DNA from 2 places in the Pseudomonas sp. FP2338 genome. Region 2 is predicted to be linked to the other one. Evidence: predicted binding sites of a transcription regulator. Region 2 holds the regulator's gene; the other holds the start of a gene.
The links. Region 2 encodes sigma-54, which starts transcription at its own class of promoters, with help from an activator protein. Its sites were predicted from a motif close to ANTGGCATNNANNTTGCTNT; they were not measured.
Positions count from the first base shown of each region.

Region 1 (4,212 bases), 630 kb from region 2:
CGCGTTCAATGCGTAAAACGGCAGCGCTTGCACGTCGATGCCAGCGATTTCCAGCGGCTCATCCTCGGCGGCATCCGGGTGACGGATGTCGACGACGATCTGGCCGGCCAGGGCTTCGCTGACTTCTTCGATTTGCACATCCTGGCCCAATTCATCGATGACACGATCGATCGGGACCAGTTTGGCGTTCTCGAGCGCACGCTCAAGAATCGCCATATCAAACTGTTGTTCTTCATACTCCACGCGGTTGCGCTTGGCGTGGGTCTTGGGGTTCACCGAAATGACCCCGCAATATTCAGGCATGTGCTTGGCAAAGTCGGCCGTGCCGATTTCTTCTGCCAGGTCGATGATGTCCTGCTTATGGCTGGCGATCAGCGGGCGCAAGACCAGCTTCTCGGTGACGCAATCAATGAGCGACAGGTTCGGCAGCGTCTGGCTGGAGACCTGGGAGATCGCTTCACCGGTCACCAACGCGTCGATCTGCAACTGATCGGCGATTCGGGACGCAGCGCGCAACATCATACGCTTCAATACCACGCCCATATGACTGTTATCGACTTTGCCGAGAATTTCGCCCAGCACTTCCTCGAACGGCACGCTTACAAATAGCACGCGTTGGGAGCTGCCGTACTTCTTCCAGATAAAGTGCGCGACTTCCATCACGCCCAATTCGTGTGCACGCCCGCCCAGGTTAAAGAAGCAGAAGTGGCTCATCAGGCCGCGGCGCATGATCTGGTAGGCCGCCACCGTGGAATCGAAACCGCCGGACATGAGTACCAGGGTCTGTTCCAGGGCGCCCAGCGGGTAGCCGCCGATGCTGTTGTGCTGGCTGTGGATCACAAACAACCGTTGGTCGCGAATTTCCATGCGCACTTCAATTTGCGGCGCTTTCAGGGAAATTCCGGCGGCGCCGCACTCACGACGCAGCTTGCTGCCGACGTATTTCTCGACATCCATGGAGCTGAAGGTGTGCTTGCCGGCGCGCTTGCAGCGCACCGAAAAGATCTTGCCTTCAAGCGCACTGCCGTAGTGCTTTTTGCACTTTTCGGTGATGTCGTCGAAGTCGCCCAACGGGTACTCATCCACCTGCAGGAAATGCGCGATGCCCGGCATGCAGCTCAGGCGCTCGGTCATGTCCTTCAAGGCTTTGGCGTCGGTAATACGGGTTTCCAGCTCGAGGTTGTCCCACACGCCATTCACCACCACAGCCGGGTCCAGGTCACGGAGCACGGCACGGATGTTCTTGGCCAACTGACGGATGAAACGCGTCCGTACCGGTCGGCTTTTGATGGTGATCTCGGGGAAGACTTTTACGATTAATTTCATGGAAACAGCGCGCGCCGGGCCTGCTGAAAAAGGGGGGCGCGGATTATAGCGGAAATCGCTCAAGGTTTAACCAGTTAATATGCATCTCAGATGCAACGCACCAAAACGGGTCATTTGCGCAAATTAACGCTACATTGCAGTGCGTTATTTATTCCGCTTCAGCGGATTGCACCGTTATAGGGGCCATTTTGAGGCAAAAAGGCCATGTTGGCGCACTGGCATGCAATTTGCTCTCTTGTGAGGCAGGTTGCCTTGGTCGAGTATTCGCGCCGGCATCACCCACATTCTAAGGGCTAACTCCACTACCCCAGCCCGAAGCCACCCGGAGGACACCATGTCGAAGTCGGTTCAACTCATCAAAGATCATGACGTTAAATGGATTGATCTGCGCTTCACGGACACTAAAGGTACTCAGCACCACGTGACCATGCCGGCTCGTGACGCGCTGGATGATGCGTTCTTCGAAGAAGGCAAAATGTTCGACGGTTCCTCCATTGCCGGCTGGAAAGGCATCGAAGCTTCCGACATGATCCTGATGCCGGACGACAGCACTGCCGTACTCGACCCGTTCACCGAAGACCCAACGCTGATCATCGTCTGCGACGTGATCGAGCCTTCGACCATGCAAGGCTACGACCGCGACCCACGTGCGATCGCCAAGCGTGCCGAGGAATACCTGAAGTCGACCGGTATCGGCGACACCGTATTCGTAGGCCCGGAGCCAGAATTCTTCATCTTTGATTCGGTCAAGTTCAAGTCCGACATCTCCGGCTCCATGTTCAAGATCTTCTCCGAACAAGGTTCGTGGATGTCTGACCAGGACATCGAAGGCGGCAACAAAGGCCACCGTCCAGGCGTCAAAGGTGGCTACTTCCCAGTTCCGCCGTTCGACCACGACCACGAAATCCGTACCTCCATGTGCAACGCCATGGAAGAAATGGGCCTGGTCATCGAAGTTCACCACCACGAAGTGGCGACTGCCGGCCAGAACGAAATCGGCGTGAAGTTCAACACCCTGGTGGCCAAGGCTGACGAAGTTCAGACCCTGAAGTACTGCGTACACAACGTGGCGGATGCCTACGGCCGTACCGCTACCTTCATGCCTAAGCCGCTGTACGGCGATAACGGTTCGGGTATGCACGTTCACCTGTCCATCGCCAAAGATGGCAAGAACACCTTCGCTGGCGAAGGTTATGCCGGCCTGTCCGACACTGCCCTGTACTTCATCGGCGGTATCATCAAGCACGGTAAGGCCCTGAACGGCTTCACCAACCCGTCGACCAACTCCTACAAGCGTCTGGTCCCAGGTTTCGAAGCACCGGTAATGCTGGCCTACTCGGCGCGTAACCGTTCCGCTTCGATCCGTATTCCTTACGTGTCCAGCCCGCGCGCTCGCCGTATCGAAGCTCGCTTCCCGGACCCGGCAGCCAACCCATACCTAGCCTTCGCTGCGCTGGTAATGGCTGGCCTGGACGGTATCCAGAACAAGATCCACCCAGGCGACGCCGCCGACAAAAACTTGTACGACCTGCCGCCTGAAGAGGCCAAAGAGATCCCACAAGTGTGCGGCAGCCTGAAAGAAGCCCTGGAAGAACTGGACAAGGGCCGTGCGTTCCTGACCAAAGGCGGCGTATTCAGCGATGACTTCATCAACGCTTACATCGAGCTGAAAAGCGAAGAAGAAATCAAAGTACGCACCTTCGTACACCCACTGGAATACGAGCTGTACTACAGCTGCTGATCCGGTAGCGCTGCATAACGTGGCGTAACGAAAAAGACCTCCTTCGGGAGGTCTTTTTTTTGCCTGGCGTTCAGCGAGCCGGGGCGTGGCGGTCGAGCATGTTGCCAACCATCAAGGTGCCGAGGGCACTGAGCTGGTGAATCGCCAGGACGGTATCGCGGTGCTTGCCTTCCAGGGCCTCGGACAAATCAAGCAACAAGGTGCTGACCGAGGTAAAGGCTTCGAAGCTGTTGATCAGCAGGGATTCGTCGTCGCTGTCGGGGTCGATGGTGAAGACGGATGGGGGCGGATTTGGCGTTGGTTTGAACATTTTCTACATTCCTCTAATGAGGCCGCCTTCGCTTCGCTACTAAACGAAAGGGTGGCGGCTGTGCGCAGGTTAGTAGACCGGTGAATGTAGAAGCCCGGCGCATCCGAGGATGCCCTGCGCACAGCCACCATCAAGCACAGATTTGGGAAATCTGATTGATGGAGAATGCACGGCCTACAATTCGAATCCAGGCTACTAAACCTGATCGCTGATGAGCAGCGACCGAGCAACCTTAGAGACGACAAGCCAGCCGTACAAGCCGGCGGATTCTGGCGCACCTGTAGGCAAGCACGCAAGTTAAGGTAGCCTCTGGCTGACGCCGCTGCAGGCCTGCAACCCGATTAAAAATGTGGGAGCTGGCTTGCCTGCGATGGCATCCGCTGGGTATACCTGATGCACCGAGTTGCCCGCATCGCAGGCAAGCCAGCTCCCACAGGAGATCCGCTTTGAAACATCGACTTGTGTTCGCTCTGTTATTTGTCAGCGTCAGTGCGAGTGCCGCGCCGCCCACTCTGGAGCCTTTGCTCAACAGCATCGCCGAACGCCTGGAGATCGCCGACCAGGTAGCCCTGAGCAAATGGGACAGCCACAAGCCCGTGGAGGACAAAAAGCGCGAACAAGAGGTGATCGCCAGCGTCGCCGCCCAGGCGCCCACTTACAAACTCGACCCCGCCGCCGCCGAGCAGTTTTTCTCGGCGCAGATCGAGGCCAACAAGCTGGTGCAATACACCCACCTGTCCGATTGGCAGTTCCAGGGCAAAGCGCCCGACGACCCGCGCCCGGACTTGGTAAAACAGATCCGACCACAGCTGGACCAACTGCAAAAAACCCTGCT
Region 1 covers NZ_CP117436.1:413,058-417,269, reverse strand. The annotation lists gene thiI (tRNA uracil 4-sulfurtransferase ThiI) at 1-1,326, opposite strand, end outside; gene glnA (glutamate--ammonia ligase) at 1,661-3,067, shown strand; gene PSH96_RS01780 (DUF6124 family protein) at 3,138-3,377, opposite strand; gene PSH96_RS01775 (chorismate mutase) at 3,824-4,212, shown strand, end outside.
Region 1: the regulator sigma-54 is predicted to act here: its motif matches at 1,541-1,560, upstream of glnA (glutamate--ammonia ligase).

Region 2 (4,212 bases):
TGATGATTTCAATTTCCAGAGCGGGCATCGCGGGGGTGTTCCTTTCAGCTAAGGTCGCGGTGGCGAACCTGGACGTTCTTGAGGGTTTGTTGCAGCACCTGGCCCAGGCGTTCGGTCAGGTAGACGGAGCGATGGTGGCCGCCGGTGCAGCCGATGGCAATGGTGACATAAGCCCGATTACTTGCGGCAAAGCGCGGTAACCATTTGAGCAGGTAGCTGGAGATATCCTGGAACATCTCCTCGACATCCGGTTGCGCCGCCAGGTACTCGGCCACCGGCTGGTCCAAACCGGACTGGTCACGCAGCTCCGGCTTCCAGTAAGGGTTGGGCAGGCAGCGCACGTCGAACACCAGATCGGCATCCACCGGCATCCCGCGCTTGAACCCGAACGACTCAACCAGAAAGGCCGTGCCTGGCTCCGGCTGGTTCAGCAGGCGCAGCTTGATCGCATCGCGCAACTGATACAGGTTGAGGTCCGTGGTGTTGATCTTGAGATCAGCGAGGTCAATGATCGGCCCTAACAGCGAGGTTTCGTCCTCGATGGCTTCGGCCAGGGAGCGATGCGGGCTGCTGAGGGGGTGACGTCGACGGGTTTCGGAGAAACGCTTGAGCAGCGTCTCCTCGTCGGCATCCAGGTACAGCACATCGCAATGAATATGCTTGGCGCGTACTTCCTCGAGCAGTTGCGGGAAGCGCTCAAGGTGGCTGGGCAGGTTGCGGGCGTCAATCGAGACGGCCACCAGTGGCTGCGCCAGTTCAGTGTGGATCAGGGCGCGTTCGGCCAACTCCGGCAGCAGGCCCGCCGGCAGGTTGTCGATGCAATAGAAACCATTGTCCTCAAGGACGTTGAGGGCGGTGCTTTTACCCGAGCCGGAACGGCCGCTGACGATGATCAAACGCATGATTACTGCCTGTTTTGCTCATCGAGTACAACCTGATATAGCGCCTCGTTGCTGCTGGCACTGCGCAGTCTGTCGCGTACTTCCTTGCGGTCGAGCATGCTGGCTATCTGCCGAAGCAGTTCCAGGTGCGCATCGGTGGCGGCTTGCGGGACCAGCAGAACGAACAGCAGGTCAACCGGGGCGCCGTCGATGGCGTCGAAATCGATTTTCTCCTGCAGGTGCAATAGCGCACTGACGGGAGACGTGCAGCCTTCAAGGCGGCAGTGAGGAATGGCGATGCCGTTGCCAAAACCGGTGGAGCCCAGTTTTTCACGGTCGATCAGGGCCTTGAACACGACTTGCTCATCCAGCTCAGGCACTTCACGGCTGATCAGGTTGGCGATGTGTTCGAGGGCTTTTTTCTTACTGCCGCCCGGCGCGTTCACGAGGGAACGGCCGGGGGTCAGGATGGTTTCAAGTTGGATCATGGGGGAGAGTTAACGACCTGTACCTTGCATCAGGTGCAGATTCTTTTCCTTATGCTTTATGAGTTGGCGGTCCAGCTTGTCGTAGAGCGAGTCAATCGCCGCATACATGTCTTCATGCTCGGCATTGGCGACGAGCTTCGCATTCGGTACATGCAGGGTGGCCTCGATTTTCTGCTTGAGCTTATCGACCTCCATGATGACCTGCACGTTGGTGATCTTGTCAAAATGCCCCGCAAGCTTGTTCAGCTTACTTTCGGTGTACTCACGCAGGGGCTTGGTGACTTCCAGTTGGTGTCCACTGATGTTGACTTGCATACAGCTTCTCCTTCGTTGCCAGTGCATAAAGCGGTGGGTAGGAATACCCACCACTGGAACGCTATGGCCCGCCCGTCACATCAAACGCTTACGCTCGCTGGAAGGCGCGATCCCGAGGGACTCGCGGTACTTGGCGACGGTTCGACGGGCGACCTGAATGCCTTGTGCCTCCAGTAAACCAGCGATCTTACTGTCACTCAATGGCTTTTTCTGATTTTCCGCCGCAACCAGTTTTTTGATGATCGCGCGGATCGCTGTGGACGAGCATTCACCGCCTTCGGAGGTGCTGACGTGGCTGGAGAAAAAGTATTTCAGCTCATAAATACCCCGTGGGGTATGCATGAATTTCTGTGTGGTCACGCGGGAAATCGTCGATTCATGCATGCCCACAGCCTCGGCAATGTCATGCAGGACCAGCGGCTTCATCGCCTCGTCGCCATATTCCAGGAAGCCGCGCTGGTGCTCGACGATCTGGGTGGCCACTTTCATCAGGGTTTCGTTGCGGCTTTGCAGGCTCTTGATGAACCAGCGCGCTTCCTGCAATTGGTTGCGCATGAAGGTGTTGTCGGCGCTGGTGTCGGCGCGGCGCACAAAGCCTGCGTACTGCGGGTTGACCCGCAGGCGTGGCACCGACTCCTGGTTCAGCTCCACCAGCCAGCGTTCGTTGTCTTTGCGCACGATCACGTCAGGCACGACATATTCGGCTTCGCTGGACTCGATCTGCGAGCCGGGGCGCGGGTTGAGGCTCTGCACCAGTTCGATGACCTGGCGCAGGTCATCTTCCTTGAGCTTCATGCGGCGCATCAACTGGCTGTAGTCGCGGCTGCCCAGCAGGTCGATGTAGTCGGTGACCAGGCGCTGGGCCTCGACGAGCCAAGGGGTCTTGGCCGGCAGTTGGCGCAGTTGCAGCAACAGGCATTCGCTCAAGGTGCGAGCGCCAATGCCGGCAGGCTCGAACTGTTGGATGCGATGCAGGACGGCTTCGATTTCGTCCAGCTCGATGTCCAGTTCCGGGTCGAAGGCTTCCAGAATCTCGTCGAGCGTCTCGTCCAGGTAGCCCTGATTGTTGATGCAGTCGATCAGGGTTACGGCGATCAGGCGATCGGTGTCGGACATCGGCGCCAGGTTCAGTTGCCACAGCAAATGGCTTTGCAGGCTCTCACCGGCGGACGTGCGGGTAGTGAAGTCCCACTCGTCGTCGTCATTGCTGGGCAGGCTGCTGGCGCTGGTCTGGTAGACGTCTTCCCAGGCGGTGTCGACGGGAAGCTCGTTGGGAATGCGTTCGTTCCATTCGCCTTCCTCAAGGTTATCCACTGTAGGGGCGGTTTCCTGATAGGACGGTTCCTGCACATCGGGGTTGGGTTTTTGCTCGATGTTGTCGGCCAGCGGGTCTGCATTATCGAAGTCGTCGCCTTCTTCCTGGCGTTCGAGCATCGGATTGGACTCCAGGGCCTCCTGGATTTCCTGTTGCAGGTCCAGTGTCGACAATTGGAGCAGGCGGATGGCCTGTTGCAGCTGCGGTGTCATCGTCAGCTGCTGGCCCATTCTCAGGACTAGCGATGGTTTCATGGCAGGGGCTTAACACCTTATTCGCCGGCGCAATGCGCCATCCACGACAGGGCGCGTGAGCGCCAAACATAAGCAAATTATATGCCTGATATCAGGGGCTTTGCCTAGAGCGCGGTAACAATAAAAAAACTGAGGTTTTTATTGACTTGCACGCGCCCCTGGCACTGGCCTGATACCACCGTGTTTACAGGCGGAACTCGTGACCCAGGTACACTTCCTTCACCAGTTCATTGGCCAGGATAGTGGCGGAATCACCTTCTGCAATCAGTTGCCCATCGTTGACGATATAGGCGGTTTCGCAGATATCGAGCGTCTCACGCACGTTGTGGTCGGTGATTAATACACCGATGCCCTTGGCCTTGAGGTGATGGATGATCTGCTTGATATCGCCAACCGAGATCGGGTCGACACCGGCAAAAGGTTCGTCCAGCAGGATGAACTTCGGCGCGGTAGCCAGTGCACGGGCGATTTCCACTCGGCGACGCTCACCACCGGACAAGCTCATGCCGAGGTTGTCGCGGATGTGGTTGATGTGGAACTCCTGCAGCAGGCTTTCCAGCTCTTTGCGACGGCCGTCACGGTCGAGCTCCTTGCGGGTCTCGAGGATCGCCATGATGTTGTCGGACACCGACAGTTTGCGGAAGATCGACGCCTCCTGGGGAAGATAGCCGATTCCCGCGCGCGCACGACCGTGCATCGGCTGGTGGCTTACGTCCAGATCGTCAATCAATACACGGCCCTGATCCGCCTGGACCAGGCCAACAATCATATAGAAGCAGGTGGTCTTGCCGGCGCCGTTAGGGCCGAGCAAGCCGACGATCTGGCCGCTGTCGATCGACAGGCTGACGTCGCGTACGACCTGACGGCTTTTATAAGCTTTGGCCAGATGCTGGGCTTTCAGGGTTGCCATTAGTTCGTCTTCTTCGCAGCGGGTTTAGGCGCAGGGGCGGCAGCGTCTT
Region 2 covers NZ_CP117436.1:1,038,494-1,042,705, forward strand. The annotation lists gene PSH96_RS04545 (HPr family phosphocarrier protein) at 1-28, opposite strand, end outside; gene rapZ (RNase adapter RapZ) at 45-902, opposite strand; gene ptsN (PTS IIA-like nitrogen regulatory protein PtsN) at 905-1,369, opposite strand; gene hpf (ribosome hibernation-promoting factor, HPF/YfiA family) at 1,379-1,684, opposite strand; gene PSH96_RS04565 (RNA polymerase factor sigma-54) at 1,760-3,253, opposite strand; gene lptB (LPS export ABC transporter ATP-binding protein) at 3,438-4,163, opposite strand; gene lptA (lipopolysaccharide transport periplasmic protein LptA) at 4,163-4,212, opposite strand, start outside.